Regions from separate parts of the Paraliobacillus sediminis genome, predicted to be linked through region 1. Evidence: riboswitches for the same ligand, from Rfam matches in the RefSeq annotation. Region 1 holds a riboswitch; each other region holds the start of a gene.
The links. Region 1 has a riboswitch for S-adenosylmethionine ahead of D2K60_RS12655 (5-methyltetrahydropteroyltriglutamate--homocysteine S-methyltransferase). Riboswitches for the same ligand answer to the same signal wherever they lie in the genome.
Positions count from the first base shown of each region.

Region 2: linked by a shared signal. The riboswitch ahead of D2K60_RS04135 (methionine biosynthesis PLP-dependent protein) and the one ahead of D2K60_RS12655 (5-methyltetrahydropteroyltriglutamate--homocysteine S-methyltransferase) in region 1 are both predicted to bind S-adenosylmethionine.
Region 3: linked by a shared signal. The riboswitch ahead of cobA (uroporphyrinogen-III C-methyltransferase) and the one ahead of D2K60_RS12655 (5-methyltetrahydropteroyltriglutamate--homocysteine S-methyltransferase) in region 1 are both predicted to bind S-adenosylmethionine.

Region 1 covers NZ_QJSI01000002.1:1,302,796-1,309,163, reverse strand. Annotated here, with positions in the region: gene abc-f (ribosomal protection-like ABC-F family protein) at 1-792, shown strand, start outside; gene D2K60_RS12655 (5-methyltetrahydropteroyltriglutamate--homocysteine S-methyltransferase) at 903-2,006, opposite strand; SAM riboswitch class I at 2,143-2,241, opposite strand; gene D2K60_RS12650 (fructose-1,6-bisphosphatase) at 2,495-4,426, shown strand; gene D2K60_RS12645 (YkvA family protein) at 4,497-4,868, opposite strand; gene D2K60_RS12640 (MFS transporter) at 5,078-6,298, opposite strand.
Region 2 covers NZ_QJSI01000001.1:955,902-962,269, forward strand. Annotated here, with positions in the region: gene arsC (arsenate reductase (thioredoxin)) at 1-16, shown strand, start outside; gene trxB (thioredoxin-disulfide reductase) at 188-1,135, shown strand; gene D2K60_RS04120 (ROK family protein) at 1,304-2,164, shown strand; gene D2K60_RS04125 (NADP-dependent oxidoreductase) at 2,217-3,152, opposite strand; gene D2K60_RS04130 (GTP pyrophosphokinase) at 3,332-4,081, shown strand; SAM riboswitch class I at 4,251-4,363, shown strand; gene D2K60_RS04135 (methionine biosynthesis PLP-dependent protein) at 4,437-5,540, shown strand; gene D2K60_RS04140 (5-methyltetrahydropteroyltriglutamate--homocysteine S-methyltransferase) at 5,571-6,368, shown strand, end outside.
Region 3 covers NZ_QJSI01000001.1:938,878-945,245, reverse strand. Annotated here, with positions in the region: gene lipA (lipoyl synthase) at 1-187, shown strand, start outside; gene D2K60_RS04055 (alpha/beta hydrolase) at 331-1,278, shown strand; gene D2K60_RS04050 (metallophosphoesterase family protein) at 1,357-2,073, shown strand; gene D2K60_RS04045 (hypothetical protein) at 2,175-2,375, shown strand; gene D2K60_RS20550 (hypothetical protein) at 2,923-3,063, shown strand; SAM riboswitch class I at 3,441-3,550, shown strand; gene cobA (uroporphyrinogen-III C-methyltransferase) at 3,645-4,388, shown strand; gene D2K60_RS04035 (uroporphyrinogen-III synthase) at 4,464-5,282, shown strand; gene D2K60_RS04030 (SLC13 family permease) at 5,296-6,368, opposite strand, start outside.

The DNA.
Region 1 (6,368 bases):
TCAATTAGAGCGAACACAAAGGTTGGGAAACGATTTTTAGAAGTGAAAGGTTTAACAAAGAGATTTAGCGATCAAACGCTATTTAAGGATGTGACTTTCACTATTCAACACGGGGAAAAAGTTGGATTAATTGGTCCAAATGGTAGTGGCAAGACAACTTTTCTAAAAATACTCGTTGGTGACGAGCTGTCTGAGGGCGAGGTATGGCTTTCGCCAGCTGCGACGATTGGTTATTTAACACAAGAAGTGTTTGACCTACCATTGGAAAATACGCCAGAACAGCTATTTTTCAAAGAAACGTTCGAAGCAAGAGGAAAAGTACAGAATTTAATGCAGCATTTAGGATTTACTTCTTCCCAATGGCGAGAACCAATCCTTCATATGAGTATGGGAGAACGTGTGAAGTGCAAATTAATGGTGTATATACTAGAGGAAAAAGACGTACTAATTCTCGATGAGCCAACCAATCATCTAGACTTGCCATCACGTGAACAACTTGAAAATACATTAGCAGATTATAATGGTACACTATTAGTTGTATCACATGATTCGTATTTTCTTGATAAAACGACAAATGAGCAACTCCTTTTTTCAAATGAAAGTATTGTGAAACAATCGAAAGAAGCAAGCAATCGTCAAGAAAGTGAGCCAGATAAATTGCGTCTAACACTTGAAACAGAAAGACAAGAAGTACTAGGGAAGCTTAGTTTCATGACGCCAAAAGATAGTGGATATCCAGAACTTGATGAAAAATTTAATCAACTTACCAAACAAATAAATAATTTATTGTAAGGAATTGAAAAGGGTCATACAGACAATGCCACTCACGTGGAAACAGCTGTATGACCTCTTTTAATACAACTAACAAAAAAAGCGCCCACTAGGGACGCTTCAATTAAAGTTTATTTCCAAATATCCTTCGATACATCGACAATATGTTTTAGCTTATTCCACTGCTCATCTTCTGTTAAAAGATTACCATGGTGAGTTGAAGCAAAGCCACATTGTGGGCTAATACATAGTTGATCAAGTGGTACATATTTAGAAGCTTCTGCTACTCTAGCTTTTATTACTTCTTTATCTTCTAGTTCACCAGTTTTAGATGTGAAAACGCCTAAGACTACGCGTGGTCCGTCGTTTGGAACGTTTTCTAATGGTTCAAAACCGCCAGAACGCTCATCATCATATTCTAGGAAGAAACCATCTACTGCTTCATTAGCTAAAAGTTTAGGCGCGATCAGGTCATAACTGCCGGTAAATGCCCATTTTGAACGGTAGTTTCCACGGCATAGATGTGTAGTAACTACTAAATCTTCTGGTTTACCTTCTAATACACTGTTAACAACGTGTAGAGCTAGGTCAATTAATTTTTCTCTTGAATGGATTCCCTCGTTAAACGGGATATCTGGTGAAGAAAGTCCTGCAATATACACGTCATCTAATTGTAAGTAGCGAACGCCAGCATCGTAAAAAGCTTTTATTGCATCGCGATAGGCTGTAATTACGTCTTCTGCGTAATCGTCAATATTAGGATAAATAGCAGCATTTAAAATCCCAGCGTTGAACAATTGGTTTGGACTTGGAATTGTTAGCTTAGCGATAGCACGTCCTCCGACAATCTCGTTAAATATTTTGAATTCCTCAATATGCGGGTGAGCTGGATTAAATGCTACTTTTCCAATAACACGTACATCATAGCGCTCTGTTTCTTCACCTTTAAATTGAAAACCTTCGTTAGGTACATAACCCTCAACACCTTGTAAGTGCTCTAAGAAATCTGTGTGCCAGAATCTACGACGGAATTCTCCGTCTGTTACAGCTTCTAATCCAACTTCGATTTGTTTATCGACGATTCTTTTAATCTCTTTATTTTCTATTTCGTGTAAATCAGCTTTACTAATTACTCCCTCAGCAAGTTGCTTACGTGCTTGATGGATACTCTCCGGTCTTAGTAAACTTCCTACATGGTCTGCTCTAAATGGTGCCTTTGTTGCTGTTTTTGTCATTTTAATTCCCCTCTTCCGAATAGTTTTAAGATGACAAACAAACTTGATCCATACGCGACATTCCTTAGGAAGAACGTTAAATAAAAAGTAAAAACCCCTTCTTGTGAAAAGAAGAGGTTTGAATTAACGGTTTCTCCTCTTATCTTCAGCAATACGCTTCTGGATTTAGCACAGTACTTGTTAGTCTGCTGCTGAAGCTTCAAAGGGCCAGTCCCTCCACTTCTCTGGATAAGATTATTTGTTTGTAGTTATCTTAATTTTGAGAATACTAGTATTTGCTCTACTTGTCAAGATGAATTTTAAAAAATGTGATAGAGTTAATCTAAAATTAACGTTTGATTAAAAATTCTGATAATTTATGCTATGCTAGTAGTTACAGAAAAAAGTATACATAATTATTCGTGTTGAAGAAGCGAGTAAGGGAGAATGCTCGATGCGAATAATAATTTTCAAAAAAAATAATGATGCGATTTGAGAGGGGAACAAAAGTGAATAAAAAATTCCTGGATTTACTTGCTCAAAGTTATGACAGCGAAGAAAAAGTAGTAACCGAGATTATTAATTTGGAAGCAATTCTTAATCTTCCTAAGGGAACAGAGCATTTTGTAAGTGATTTACACGGCGAGTATCAAGCCTTTCAACACGTATTACGAAATGGGTCAGGCAGGGTCAAAGAGAAAATAACGGACCTGTTTAAAGATCAGTTAACTGATAAAGAAATCAATGATTTTGCTGCATTAGTTTACTATCCAGTAGAGAAATTACAATTAATAAAGAATGATTTTAACAACGACGAAGCATTACATAGTTGGTATCGAGAAATAATTGAAGATATGATGGAGCTTATTGCTTATGCATCCTCTAAATATACGCGGTCAAAGTTGCGAAAAGCATTGCCTAAACAGTTCGTTTATATCATAGAAGAGCTCTTATATAAGACGGATGAATTCATAAATAAAAAAGAGTACTATACAAAAATCATCCAGCAAATTATTTCCCTTGGTCAGGCTGATAAACTGATAATTGGCCTTAGTTATACGACCCAAGAACTGGTTGTCGATCACCTACATGTAGTGGGGGATATTTATGATCGTGGACCTGAACCAGATAAAGTGATGGATACACTTGCTAATTATCATTCTGTGGATATTCAGTGGGGGAATCATGACGTACTATGGCTAGGTGCTTTCTCGGGATCAAAAGTTTGTCTTGCTAATATTATTCGTATCAGTGCGCGGTATAACAATTTAGATATTATTGAAGATGTGTATGGAATAAACCTTAGACCACTGCTCAATCTTGCGGAGAAATACTATCAGGATAATCCAGCCTTTAGGCCAAAAGTAGATTCCGGGGATAAACTATCAGATCATGAACAATTACAAATCACGAAGATACATCAAGCCATTACAATGATCCAGTTCAAATTGGAGAGTCCTATCATAAAGAGGCGTGCCTACTTTGAGATGTCAGACAGGCTATTACTGGAGAAAATTGATTATGATAAGGATGAAATAACGATTCAAGGTGAAACCTATCCACTGGAAAATAGTTGTTTTGCAACAATTAATCCTGAAAAGCCTGATCAATTGTTAGCAGAAGAAGAGGAAGTAATGAACCGATTATTATTTTCTGTCCAGAAGTCAGAGAAGTTTGCCCGACATATGCGCTTTTTGATGAAGAAAGGTAGTCTCTATTTAAAATATAATGGAAATCTATTAATTCATGGCTGTATTCCACTAGATGAAGAAGGAAATATGGAGGAAATGGTTATTGAAGATAAGACCTACGCGGGTCGTGAACTGTTTGATATCTTTGAATATTATTTACGGAATGCCTTTGCACATCCTGAAAATACAGATGATTTGGCAACAGATATGGTTTGGTATTTATGGACAGGGGAACATTCATCCCTCTTTGGAAAAAAAGAAATGACGACCTTTGAGAGGTATTTCATCACGGATGAGATAACACACAAAGAGAGGAAGAACGTTTACTACCATTTACGAGAGAATGAGGATACATGTCGAAAAATTTTAACGGAATTTGGGCTTAATCCAGATCAAGGCCATATTGTAAACGGACATACACCGGTAAAAGAAATTAACGGTGAAAATCCGGTTAAAGCAAATGGAAAACTGATTGTGATTGACGGTGGCTTTTCTAAAGCATATCAATCAAAAACAGGAATTGCAGGATACACGTTATTATATAATTCGTATGGGATGCAGCTTGTTGCCCACAAAAAATTTAACTCAAAAGAAGAAATACTAGCAAATGGTGCAGATGTGTTATCCGTTAAAAGATTAGTAGACAAGGAATTAAAGCGGAAAAAGGTAAAAGAAACGAATGTTGGCGAAGAATTATTACAAGAAGTTGCTATGCTACATCGTTTGATGGATTATCGCTATATGAAGTGATCAAAATAAAATTCAATACAAAAAAGGGGCAGGCGCAATGAGCCTTGTCCCTTTTTTAACTGAACGGGTTTCAATTAATTTTTAAGTCAATAGCTGAAGTATCAACCTTATCCCCAAACCATTCTGTTAACTTGTCTTTTGCTTTTAACTTAATCGAGTCATCAATATACATCGCCACTTGGAACAAAGCAAACCCAAGAGCACCAAGATCATCTGTGTAACCAACACCAGTAACAAAGTCTGGAATTAAGTCTAGTGGTAAGATAAAATATCCTAATGCACCGATAATAACGGCTTTTGCTTTGGTAGGTACTTCCGGTTTTTGGAGCGTATAATATAACAGTAACACGGCATAAACCACGGAAGAACCAGCCTTCTTAGCGAACTTTTTCAACTTCCCCCAAAACTTTTCATCCGAATAATGTTCACTTGCTTGTTGCATTTCTTTGTCTATATTATCAAGATTATCAGATTTATGTGCCATGTTTAATCTCTCCTTTAGTGTAGCATGTACTTTTATTTTACTAGAAAATGTCGAAAGTATATACTAAAACGCACAAAATAAGTACGCTAGGTTAGATCAATTTTGGAATCAATATTTTTAACGTACGTAAAGTGTAAATGAGTTTAATTTATGGTTTATAAACGCTATTATCCGTGCCTCGTTATTTCAGAACGTTTATCCTTTTTATCTAGGCTATAACTAATAAAAGCTAACCCAGAGGCAATTAATGCTGCTAGTCCTCCAACCCATGAAAGATGTTCTAAACTTCCTGTTGCTACAACTAATCCGCCCAAGGTAGAACCTAATGCAATGCCGATATTAACAGCTACTGGTGTTAAGGAAGAAGCAAAGTCTTTTGCAGTTGGAGAATGCTTCTCTGCTAAATCCATTAAATATAATTGAATGGTTGCATTCATTACATAAATCATTATTGCCATTAACATAATACTTATAAGGCCTGCAATGGTAAAAGACATTGTAAAATATAGTGAAGTCAAAATGACAGCCTGAATAATGAATATAAAGCGTAGTTTACGCATGCCATTTTTACTAGCAATTTTACCTGCTAAAAAGTTGCTGATTATTGAAAATGCACCATAGGCAAGCAAGACGATACTTACATACCTTGTTGGAATAGCCAATTCGTTTTCTATAATCGGTGTAATATAAGTGTATATGGTATAAGTTCCCGAGATTGCAAAAGTAGGAATAAAAAAGGCTAAGATAATTCTAGGATGTGTAAACAAGCTGAGTTGATCCTTTAGAGAACTCTTAGAACTTGTTAAATTCCTTGGTAGAACCAACATACTAATGATAAATGCAATAACGCCGAGAAGTGCAGTTAACCAAAATGTCATATGCCAACTAGCAAATTGTCCGATAAAGGTTCCTAGAGGTACCCCTAAGACATTCGCAATCGTAAAACCGGCAAATATAGAAGCGATAACAGCTGGTTTCTTGACTTTTGGCATTGCATCACTAGCAATTGACATAGACAACGCAGTCAATACACCACTTACAACTGCAGTTACAATTCGAGAAGCAAATAAAATCGTGTAGGTACCTGCTAGCGCGCTCACGACATTTCCTAAGATAAAGATTGCTATCAGAATCAACATGAGTGGATATTTTGAGAACCTACTTAAAAAGGCGGTCAATACAGGTGTACCGATTGCATAAGCAATTGCAAATCCTGATACCAATGTTCCAGCAGTTACGACAGTTATTCCTATATCAGTAGAGACCTCTGTTAGTAAACCTACGATAACAAACTCACTTGTCCCCATCACAAAGGTAAGCAATGTTAGTGTGAATGCCAAAATTTTTTGTTTCGTACTTAGTGAATCTTCGTTTATGTTACGAGTCATACAATTTTCACTCCATTTTCTATTAGTTGCTGGGATTCTTTTTATGTTGTTCGAAAAATATATATAGATA
Region 2 (6,368 bases), on a different contig from region 1:
CGAAACTGGGAAGTAAAAAGTTTTAATGTGAAGATTTGGAGCATTTGCAAGCTAAATCTCTAAAGTGGATTATGATATTGTTGTGATTTATTAAACACCAACTGGGCATACTTTTAGTATTAGTAGATGCTAGACTGCAATATCATAAAGAGACGTAACTCAAATGGAACAAAAGAGGTGAACAAAGGTGGAAAAAGTAGTAATACTAGGAACAGGTCCAGCAGGCTTAACCGCGGCTATTTACTTAGCACGAGCGAATATGAATCCAGTAGTTATAGAAGGAACAGAACCAGGTGGACAGTTAAGTTTAACGACTGAAGTAGAGAACTTTCCTGGTTTTATCGACGGTGTAATGGGACCTGAATTAATTGAGAACATGAAGAAACAAGCAGCAAAATTTGGTGCTGTATTCCGAAGTGGTTGGGTAACAGGTGTGGACTTCTCAGAGAAGCCATACAAACTGAAAATGAATGGAACGAATGATTTGGAGACAGAGGCCTTGATTATTTCAACAGGTGCAACAGCAAAAATGTTACAAATTCCTGGTGAAAAAGAAAATATAGGTCATGGAGTTAGTACTTGTGCGACGTGTGATGGTTTTTTCTTTCGAGATAAAAAGGTAATAATTGTAGGCGGTGGTGATTCAGCGATGGAGGAAGCCGGCTTTTTAAGTAAATTTGCTAGTGAAGTTGAAATTGTTCATCGTAGAGATGAGCTACGTGCTTCTAAAATTATGCAAGAACGTGCCAAGGAAAATGAAAAAATTACGTGGAGTTTAAACAAAACACCATTAGAGGTTGTCGGTGAAGCAAATAAAGTTACGGGTTTAGTTGTAAAAGATAGTGAAACGGGAAAAGAAGAGACGATAAAAACTGATGGAATATTTATTGCAATTGGTCATAACCCAAATACAGACTTTTTAGCTGGTCAGATAAAAACAGACGAAACCGGCTATATTCAAGTTGTGCCTGGAACAACAGAAACAAATATCCCTGGGGTTTATGCATGTGGTGATGTGCAAGATAAAAAATACCGCCAAGCGATTACTGCAGCAGGAACTGGATGCATGGCCGCACTAGATGTGGAGAGATATCTAGAAGGAAGCAGTGTTCAGGATTGGAGTCAAACGCTTTAAATGAAGATCGTCTCATCCCTTTCAATAAAGGGGGGTAGGCGATTTTTTAATATCTACTTATTATAACGCTACCTAATTAAAAGATTGGAGTCCAAAAAATAAGTGATTCTTTCTAGATTAGATGATAAAGTATAATGAGTAATGTGTGTAATAAAAGGAGGAAGACGTATGTATTATGGTGGAATTGAAGCTGGTGGTACGAAGTTCGTCTGTGCAGTTAGTGATCAATCTTTTAAAATTATTGAAAGAGTAAGTATTCCAACGAGTACGCCAGATGAAACATTAAAGCAGGTGTTTGCATTTTTTGATCAGTATCAGTTAAAGGCAATTGGAATTGGATCCTTTGGGCCAATTGATGTGAATGTAGATTCTGATACATATGGTTATGTCACGTCTACACCGAAAAAAGGTTGGAATAACTATAATTTTGTTGGAGCGATAAAAGGGCGCTATGATGTACCGGTTGCTTGGACAACAGATGTAAACGCAGCAGCATATGGAGAATATCGTAAGGGTGAAGCACAGCTATCGAATTCTTGTATATATTTAACTATTGGTACAGGGATTGGCGGGGGTGCTATCCTAAATGGAGAAATTATTGACGGGTTTGGCCATCCAGAAATGGGACATATATCTGTTCCAAACCATCCAAATGATCCTTTTGAAGGTGTCTGTCCTTATCATGGTAATTGTTTAGAAGGACTTGCAGCAGGTCCAGCAATTGAGAAACGATTACAGAAAAAGGCACAAGATCTAGACAAAACAGATGATTTCTGGGAAATAGAAGCATATTATATAGCGCAAGCTTTAGTGAATTACACAATGATTCTAAGACCAGAAGTCTTAATTCTAGGTGGTGGTGTGATGAAGCAAGAACAACTTTTCCCACTAATTCGAAAAGCATTCAAGGAAATAATGAATGATTATGTAGTAACACCAGATTTAGAGACTTATATTGTTTCTCCTGGATTAGTAGATGACGCAGGTATAACTGGAAGTTTATTATTAGCAGCAGAAAAGGCAATTTAACAAAAAAAGTAGTGGAGCCTCCATACAGAAAAATGTAGGAGGCTCCAAGTAATTATTTTACTTTTATAACAATTTTACCTTTAGCATGATGTGTTTCACTTAGCTCATGTGCTTCTTTTATTTGTTCTGCTGAGAATCCAAATACGTGTCCAACTTGTGACTTGACAATACCTTTGTCCAATAATTCCCCTAACTCACTAAGCTGTTTACCATCTGGATTTAGCCAATAGCCAGAAGCTTCAACTTGATATTTTTCAGCTAATGCTTGATCTGGTTGACCTGCAATCGTAACAAGTCTTCCGTTAGGCTTAAGAACAGTAAAGCTTTTATCTAGAATTTCTCCACCCATCGTATCAAGCACGACATCAAAGTCGCTAAGTTCGGCTGCAAAATCATCTGTTTTATAGTTGATAATTTGATCTGCTCCAAGTTCTTTTACGTAAGCCTCATTTTTCTCACTAGCTGTTGTTGCAACGTAAGCACCTAAATGCTTAGCAATTTGAATTGCAAGGCTACCTACACCACCAGCTCCTGCATGTATTAATACTTTATCGTCTTTTTTCACTTTTGTGAAATCAACAAGACATTGCCATGCTGTTAGGCCAGCTAATGGAATAGAAGCGGCTTCTTCAAATGTAAGACTTTTTGGTTTTTTTGCTAATAGATTTTCATCTACTGTTGTGAACTCTGCGTAAGTTCCTTCATTAGTTGTATCTGGACGTGCAAACACCTCGTCACCAATTTTATAATCAGTTACCTTTTCTCCAACCTCAACAATTGTTCCAGCAACATCCCAGCCTAGTATAATTGGAAAAGAAAAGTCGAGCATTTCTTTTAGGTAGCCTGCACGCAATTTCCAATCAATTGGATTTATCGAAGTTGCGTGAACTTCTACTAGTACTTGATTCTCTTTGATTACAGGCTTACTGATTTCTTCTTCCTGTAAAACACTCTTATCACCATATTCATTTATTACTACTGCTTTCATATGTAAACGCTCCTTTAATTGGTATTTCTTTAGTATGGAATAGTATAGTAAATCCTTCTACTAAAAGCAAAGAGTATGCTTGAGAGAGAATTAGTGAATCTTTTGTTAGGCTTCAATCGTAACAATATAAGAAGTTAATTTGAATAATCTAGTTACAACATTAAAAGGAGACAAGACAGATGGAGATTAATCTACCAATTGATAACAAACTAATAAAAGAATTAAAAGTCGAGCTAATGCGTTTTATGATGTCTTATAAGTTTGCTTTAGATGAAGTCAATACCAAAATCGATATATTAAAACAGGAATTTCAATATATGCATGATTATAGTCCGATTGAACATGTTTCGTCGCGCGTGAAGTCACCAGATAGTATTATGAAAAAGATTCAAAAAAAAGGCTATGAATTATCTTTAGAAGATATTCAAAAAAACATTAGAGATATTGCTGGCATTCGAATTACTTGCTCCTTTAGCTCAGATATATATGTAATTAGTGAAATGTTGCAAAAACAAAAAGATATAGAAGTTGTGGAAGTAAAGGATTACATAAAAAAACCTAAACCAAATGGCTATCAAAGTTTACATATGATAATTAAAATTCCGATCTTTATGTCAGACCGCGAAGATCATGTCTACGTTGAAATTCAAATTAGAACAATTGCAATGGACTTCTGGGCTAGCCTTGAGCATAAAATTTATTATAAATACAACAAGGAAATACCCGAACATATAAAAGAGGAATTAAAAGAAGCTGCAACCTCAGCAGCACAATTAGATAAAAAAATGGAAAACTTGCATATTGAAATGAAAAAGATTAAAGAAAATGTAGGTTATGATGAAGATGTTGAAGAAATTATGTTAAGGGATGAACGTTTCCATTTACCGTTAGAATTCTTAAAAAACGCGATCTATCAAAATAAAAAATAAGCTATATTAATGTGGACGATTGCTAAGAAAGTAGGTTTAAGGCTGAAACGATCTGAATTCTCACAGTTAATGGACTATTTTTGAATAGTTGGAAAAAGGTGTTGCATTATTTCTTAGTATGCATTAGAATTACAACAAGTTAAATTTTTCGGAAAATTTTATAAACTATTTCTTATCAAGAGAGACGGAGGGATTGGCCCTTTGAAGTCTCAGCAACCAGCCATATCGCATGGCCCGGTGCTAATTCCAGATAGACTAGAATTATAGTCTTGAAGATGAGAAGACTGACTTTTAAAATCTTAAAAGGCCTTCTTCTTAGAAGGCCTTTTTTTCAATTAGTAAAGGAGGCGTGGTCATGACTGATAAAAAACTACAGACAAAGTTAGCACAACTTGGTAATAAAAGTGATCCTTTAACAGGTGCTGTAAGCCCACCGATTTATTTATCAACAGCTTATCAACATGAAGCACTAGGAAGATCAACTGGTTATGATTATACAAGAACAAAAAACCCAACACGTTCGATACTAGAAGATGGAATCGCTGATTTAGAAGTAGGGGATCAAGGATTTGCTTGTAGTTCCGGAATGGCAGCTATTCAACTCGTCTTATCATTATTCAAAACAGGGGCAGAATTGATTGTTCCTGAAGATGTATATGGTGGTACATACCGTATACTTAAACAGTATCAAGATGCTTACGAAATTAAAACAACATATGCAACCTTTTCAGATCTTGAAGAAGTGAAGAATTGTATTACGCCCCATACGAAGGCAATATTTATTGAAACACCAACAAATCCATTGATGCAAGAGATTGATATTGCAAGCTATGCGGCTTTAGCTAAAGATTTTAATCTATTACTTATTGTGGATAATACATTTTTAACACCAGTATTGCAGCAACCGATAAAGCTTGGGGCAGATATTGTCATCCATAGTGCCACGAAGTATATTGGTGGTCACAATGATGTATTAGCTGGTCTTGTTGTGGCAAAAGGTGAAGCTTTATGTGAGAAGATTGCTACACTTCATAATGCAGCAGGTGCGGTATTATCCTCTTTTGATGCTTGGTTGTTAATTAGAGGGTTAAAAACTTTAGGATTACGTATGAAACAACACCAAGAGAACGGGAAACGAATAGCAGACTTTTTACAAACAGATGAACGAATAGAAGATGTGTTGTACTGCGGTAAAGGTGGAATGCTCTCGTTTCGATTGCGAGAAAGCGCATGGGTAGGGCCGTTTTTAGAGAATTTACAACTTATTACCTTTGCAGAAAGTCTTGGGGGTGTAGAGAGCTTTATTACATACCCAACGACACAAACACATGCAGATATTCCAGAAGAAGAACGCGTAAGACGAGGAATTGATAACCGCTTATTACGTTTTTCAGTTGGTATTGAAGACAGTGAAGATTTAATTAATGATTTAACATACAGTTTGAATCAATTGCGATAAGAATGATAAAAATGAAAGTAGGGAAATTTAATGACAAAGACAATAACAAAAGCGCCATTTCGAGCAGATCACGTAGGAAGTTTATTACGTCCTGACAATTTGCTTCAAGCAAGAAAAGACTATAAAGAAGAAAATATTTCAGCAGTTGAATTACGTGAATTAGAAACGAAAGAAATTGAACGTATTGTCAACAAGCAAATCGAAGTTGGCTTAGAGCTTGTAACTGATGGAGAATTCAGACGTACATGGTGGCATTTAGATTTTTTAGAGCATTTAAATGGTCTTGAAGGTTACGTACCTGAAAAAGGATATGTTTTTGAAGGGGTTGAAACAGAGAGATATAATGTACGGAATAGTGGGGGAATATCGTTTGATCCGGATCATCCGTTCATTAAAGACTTTAAAGAATTCAATGCAATAGTAGGCGGACGCGCTGTTGCGAAACAGACTATTCCAAGTCCAAATCAATTATTTCATCCGAATATGAGAGACGAGCACATATATCCAGATATTGAAGATTTTGCAACGGATGTAATTCAAACATATAGAGATGCAATAAAAGCCTTTTACGATGCAGGAGTACGCTACTTACAATTGGATGATGTTTACATTGCGGCCCTTTCTTCTCCAGACATTTCATATGAGAATAGTCCTTATACACGTGAATATCTAATTGATTTAGCTTTACGCGTTATCAATGGTGTATTAGCAGATAAGCCTGAAGACTTAGTTGTAACGACACACTTATGTCGTGGTAATTATAAATCTACCTATGCATTCGGTGGCAGTTATGCACTAATCGCGCCAACTTTATTTGCTAAAGAAAAG
Region 3 (6,368 bases), on a different contig from region 1:
AGATGAATTCGCAGAACTAAAAACAATTGCACTTCGTAAGGGATTCACCCATTGTGAATCTGGTCCAATGGTTCGTACATCTTATCACGCTGATGAACAAGTTAAAAAGCCAGTTGTGCAAGAACGGATTAAGTATTTAAAGGGCTATGAAGCTCAAGGAGAAAAGTTAGAAAACATTAAATTTTAAATAGACAAACGACCAAGCACATTTGTTTGGTCGTTTGTCTTATTTTGATTGTCGGATATATCTATTTCAGTTTAAACACCCATGCATGATTCTTTTCCTCAAGTCGATACTAATAAGACTTAATAGGAAAGGAGCATACATTAGTGACCGAAACTTTAGAAATAAACAGGATACTAGAAAAATTGTCTAGTTCTGATGAAGAATTAGATTTTGCCAAACCGAATCATATGACTTCCGCTATGAAAGTCTATCAGGATTATTATGGATTCAATCAATCAAATGTTACCTTTCACTTCGGTAAAGTAGCGATTGATCAAATCAAGGTCCATGTGCAAATTTTTAAACCAGAACATAGTAAAGGCAATGTGTTCTTATTACATGGATATTTAAGTCACATTGGTTATTTAAAACATATTATTCAATATTTAAATAAACAACAATACACCGTTATTAGTTATGATTTACAGGGACATGGACTTTCAACTGGTAAGAACGCATCTGTCCATTCATTTGATGATTATGGTCGAACAATGGAAAAATTACTAACCATTATTAGAAAGGAAATTATCGGTCCAATATACCTAATTGGACACAGCACAGGTGGCGCCATAATAGTTGACTACATACTTAGACATCCTGATCATCATATTGATAAAGCTATCATGGTTGCACCGCTAATTCGTTCAAACCATTGGAATTTATCAAAGTTTGGTTTATATACGATGAAACTCTTTCCCTTTATCAAACATATTAAAAGAAATTTCCGTCAAAATTCAGCAGATGAAAAATATTTAAAAGCCATAAAACTTGATCCACTCCAATCAACTAACGTTCCATTAGAATGGGTCAACGCATTAATGAACTGGAATAAAAAAATACAACAGTATCATTCAAGCAAAAAGTTTATTTATCTAATCCAAGGCAATCGTGATAAGACAGTAGATTGGAAATACAATGTACAATTTCTTCAACGTAAATTTCATAACATACAAATAGCTCAAATTGATCAAGGACGTCATGAGCTTTTTAATGAAGCAGAACCTATTAGAAGGATTGTTTTTGAACACATTCTCACATACTTGGAATCTTAACATTTAACTACTTATATCGTCACACTTAAATTTATTTTCAAAAAATGATACGATGAAAGAAAGGAGAGATGATCGATTATGAAAATTGCCTTTATTTCCGATGTTCATGGTAATGCAATAGCATTAGATGCAGTACTAGATGATATAAGAAAAAAGAAAGTCGATAAAATTGTAGTGCTCGGGGATCTTGCTTATCGTGGACCAGAGCCCAAGCGGTCTATTTCTTTAATTAAGGCTTTAAATACAACAGTTATTAAAGGTAATGCTGACGATTGGATTGTACGTGGTGTAAGAAAAGGCGAAGTTCCAGACGCAGCACTTGATACGATGAATGAGGAAAGAGATTGGTCTGTAGCACAATTAGCACAAGAGGATATTGAATACTTAGCTGCTCTACCTACGGAAACACTATTTGAAGAAAACAATATCGTATTTCATGGTTTTCACGCGACACCAAACAGTTTATTTGATGCGATATTGCCACATGCAACGGATGAAGTGATCGAGTCCGAATTAATGAAGAAGCATGCGGATGTTTATCTTTATGGACACATTCATAAATCTTATATTCGTACGATAAATGGCAAAACTATTATCAATCTAGGAAGTATTGGTTTACCATTTGATGGTATTACAAAAGCATCTTATGCGCTTGTAGATGTGCATGATGAAGGTATTAGTGCCTCTATCGAAAAAGTGTCTTATGATTACGAAAAAACGATTGATAAATATAAAGAAGTAAACTATCCAAATACCGCATTAATGGAAAATATCATTCGAAATGCAAAAAACTAACAAAAAATCCCCTTCCATTTCTACGTGGAACGGGAGTTTTTCAGAACACTAATTCGTTGCAATCTGTGGTAAAATAGCCGTACATGAAGGAGTGACGTTTTATGCACTGGAGAAAATTAGCACTACTTTTACCACCATTTATTCTTAGTTTCTATCTATTAATAACTTATCTACCTGAAACGTTAAGTCAATATTCTATCGCAGTAGCCATTTTATTTTGGATAATTTATTATGGTTGGGTCTTTATTGAAGAGAAACAAAAGGAAAAATTAAATAAAGATTCTACAGATAATATCAAATAAGACCTTAAAGAGAGGTCTTTTTTTCTTAATGATTTACGCAATTTTCACTTATAATAATAATCTCTAAACGTTGGTTGTTATAAGTTTGGAGTGTTTTCATTATAAAGCTTGAAACTATTTAAAAAAGTTGTTTATAACTGAATTACCATAGAATATGTCGTAAATAAGAATTTCCAGACCCGCTCCTCAAATGAAATTGATTCCCTTTCCGCAGGCACGGCTTCAGCTAACTCGGATAAGCAAATGTTTTCGGTGGGTCGAGTAATCGCAGGCCCAAAGACCGCTTTCCGAGTGGATCTTCAGCCCGTGCTGTTCCTGCAGGACAAGGAAGGCTACGACAGCAATGCATCGCACGAAGAAAATTGTTTTTTATTTTCGAGGATGTCGTCAATTTCATTTGATACGCTAGATTAGTCTATAAATATTTAGCGGGTGCTCTATTACATAATGAATTAAAAAACATCAACAACTTTATTAGTAACTTTCTGTTGTTAATGTTTTTTAATATTTAGAAATAGTTGCTTTAATCAGCGGAGGAAGTAAATGGGTGAGACTCCTGTGGGGAACAGCACAAGTCGAAGATCCACTTGGTGAAGTGTTTTTCTTTACCAATGAAAGCTTTAGACTGTGCCCACGGAAAGCGAATCCATTTACTGACGTAGCGGGTAAGAGCCTCTCTTACGACTGAGTTTCTCTCGAGTGCGTCAGATCACACGTACTGATGATTACTAAAGAAGCGTGAAGTCAACTTCTATTTTGGATTGTTAGACTTTCTTGTTATACCAAAACTTAAGTGCCTGTTTTACAGTACGAAAGTTGAGGTAGTAATTTATGAAACTTTCACAGCATTAAACAGGCACTTAAGTCTAGCGATAACTAGGATGTCTCACAAATAAAAGTTAAAGTTGACTTCGTTCCCATCACTACGTCTCATCTTATGAATTTGATAGAAAATGTGACGTAGTGAAACTTATAATTAACTATTCCTATTAAAAAAGTCGGGATTTAATTGACTTTATTTGATTTTTAATGCTATTCTTATAGATATAACTTAATAATTAACGATTCTTATCCAGAGAGGTGTAGGGACTGGCCCGATGAAGCCTCGGCAACAGGCTATTATTTTTTAGAACTGTGCCAACTCCACAAGTATTCCTATACTTGATAGATAAGTAGTAAGATGCATGTATTTCTTCTTTCTATTTAACTAGGGAGGAGAATTTTTTATATTATGATTATTATTGAAAAGCAAAAGTTGGGGGTTATGAAATGGGTAAAGTCTATTTAGTTGGCGCTGGTCCTGGAGATCCGGAACTATTAACAATTAAAGGATTAAAAGCAATTAAACAAGCAGATGTAATTTTGTATGATCGCCTAGTAAATGAGGAATTACTCAACTATGCTTCAAAAGATACCGAGTTAATTTATTGTGGAAAATTGCCTGGAAATCACACCTTACACCAAGATAAGATTAACAATTTACTTTGTGAACATGCAAAAGGAGACAAAATCGTCACACGTTTAAAAGGTGGGGATCCCTTTATTTTTGGCAGGGGTGGTGAAGAAGCACAGCTCCTAAAAGAATCTGGAATTCCATTTGAAATAGTCCCTGGTATTACAGCTGGTATTGCCGCACCTGCTTATGCTGGCATACCATTGACACACCGAACCCTAAGCTCTTCTATCACCATTATTACTGGCTTTAATCCGCAAAAGGATTCGAATGAATATTGGAGAAACTTAGTCGGTAGTGTAGAAACACTTTGTATCTATATGGGAGTGAAACATTTCCCAGAGATTTCTAAAAGATTAACTGAGAATGGTATGGACATTAACACCGAAGTTGCGCTTATTCATTGGGGCACACTTCCCAAGCAAAAAACAATCACTGGTACATTAGCAACAATCAACGAAAAACTACATGAAATTGATAACCCCTCTATGATTGTAATCGGAAAAGTTGTACGATTAAGAGAGAAATTGGAATGGTTTGAAGAAATTGCACCGTCCTAAACTTTTGCATCATCTTATTCAATAAGGTGATGCAAACTAATTAAGTCATGTTTGATACAGAAAGGGAGTAAACAGATGATGGAATTAGAAGGAAAGAAAATTGGTGTTACTGCAGATAGAAAGGCCGATGAAATCAGTACAATTATTAGAAAAAAAGGGGGAACTCCAGTTATTCGTTCTATTCAAGGGGAACGTATTCTTCTTGAAGATAAGGCAGAGCAAGACGTGCAGCATTTAATTGCAGAAGATTATGACTGGGTTATTCTCACAACTGGTATTGGTGCTAAGGGGTTAGAGAACGCGGCCAAAAATCTTGGTGTGCTAGAATTATATATTGATACATTAAGAGGAAAGAAAATTGCTGCTCGTGGAAGTAAAACACTGAATTGGATGAAGCAATGGAATTTAAAACCGTATTTCTCCTCATCTGATGGAACAATGGATAAATTAATAGAAGAATTAAAGACAAATCAAATTGATGGACAGAAATTTTTCTTTCAAGCTTACAATAAAGATGAAGAAGAATTACTAAATCAGTTACGAGCATTACCAATTTCGCTTTATCAATCGATGCCCTATTACTATAATCCTCCTGAAGCTGAGACATTGAAAAACTTAAGAACGTTAATCGAGACAAAAGAATTAGATGCTGTTTTATTTACAAGTAAAACACAAGCGGAAAATCTTTTTTCTGACTATGCGCACACTGATAAATTAGTTGCAGCCTTTGAGAGCGATGTTCTAGCAGTTAATATTGGCATTGTAACCGAAATGCAAGTAAGACATTTTGGTGTCAATCGTGTATTAACTCCTGACAAACCAAAAATGGGAGCGATGGTTATATCACTAGCTAATTATTATAAAACGAAAGAAAAGCCTGTTAATACAGACTGATACTCTCTCACTTCTAGTATAAATAAATCATTCCAATTGTGGTGACTAATACAATAATACTTAGTGGTAAACCTACTTTAAAATAATCCGTAAACTTATAACCACCTGGGCCATAAACGATCAGATTTGTCTGATAGCCTATTGGTGATAGAAAGCTAGCAGAAGCACCAACTGTTATAATAACTAAAAACGCCATAGGATCAGCTGCTAATTTATTAGCGGCTTCTATTGCTATAGGAAACATTAATACGGCTGCACCATTATTTGTAATCATTTCAGTAAAAGTAACTGTTACGACATAAAGTAACACCAATATACCTAACATACCAAAAGGCTCAGAAACTACAATTAACTGATTCGCAATCCAGTCTGCCGCTCCAGTCTTAAACAAAGCTTGCCCAACACCAAATGCACTTGCAATCAATAATAAAACATGATATTGCATGTCCCTACTAATATCTTCAGGCTTGATAACTTTTAATACAATATAAAGAATCACCGTAACGATCATTGCCTTTAACATCGACACGACCCCGAAACTTACCAAGAAAATCATTGTAGTGAGTATCATGATAGATAACCAGGCATTTTTCTTATCAATCTTGTGCAACAATGGATGTTTATTCAATGGCATTGCCACATAAAAGTCATTGGATTGCGCAAATTTTTCTTCAAAGTCGGCACCAGCTAATAAGAGAAGTGTATCTCCTGCTTTTAGTGTAATATCACCAATACCACTTTCGATTCGTTCATTATTTCGATGAACAGCTATCACATCAGCATCATATTTAGCACGAAATTTATTCTCTTTTACTTTTTTATGAAGAAGAGAAGATTGATGTGAAATTACAACTTCCATCACTTGTGTGTTCCCATTCCGTAACTTTTCTAATGTGACGTTTGTTCCTGTCTTTAATTCTATTCCCTTTTTACTTTGAATTTCTGCAATTCGTGAAATAACACCTGTGAATATCAGACGATCATTTGCTTTTATTTTTGTTGAATTTCTGACTGGATATATTTTTTCGTTATTTCGAATTACCGCTATTAAATAAACACCTTTAAAATCTCTTAATCCCGATTCTT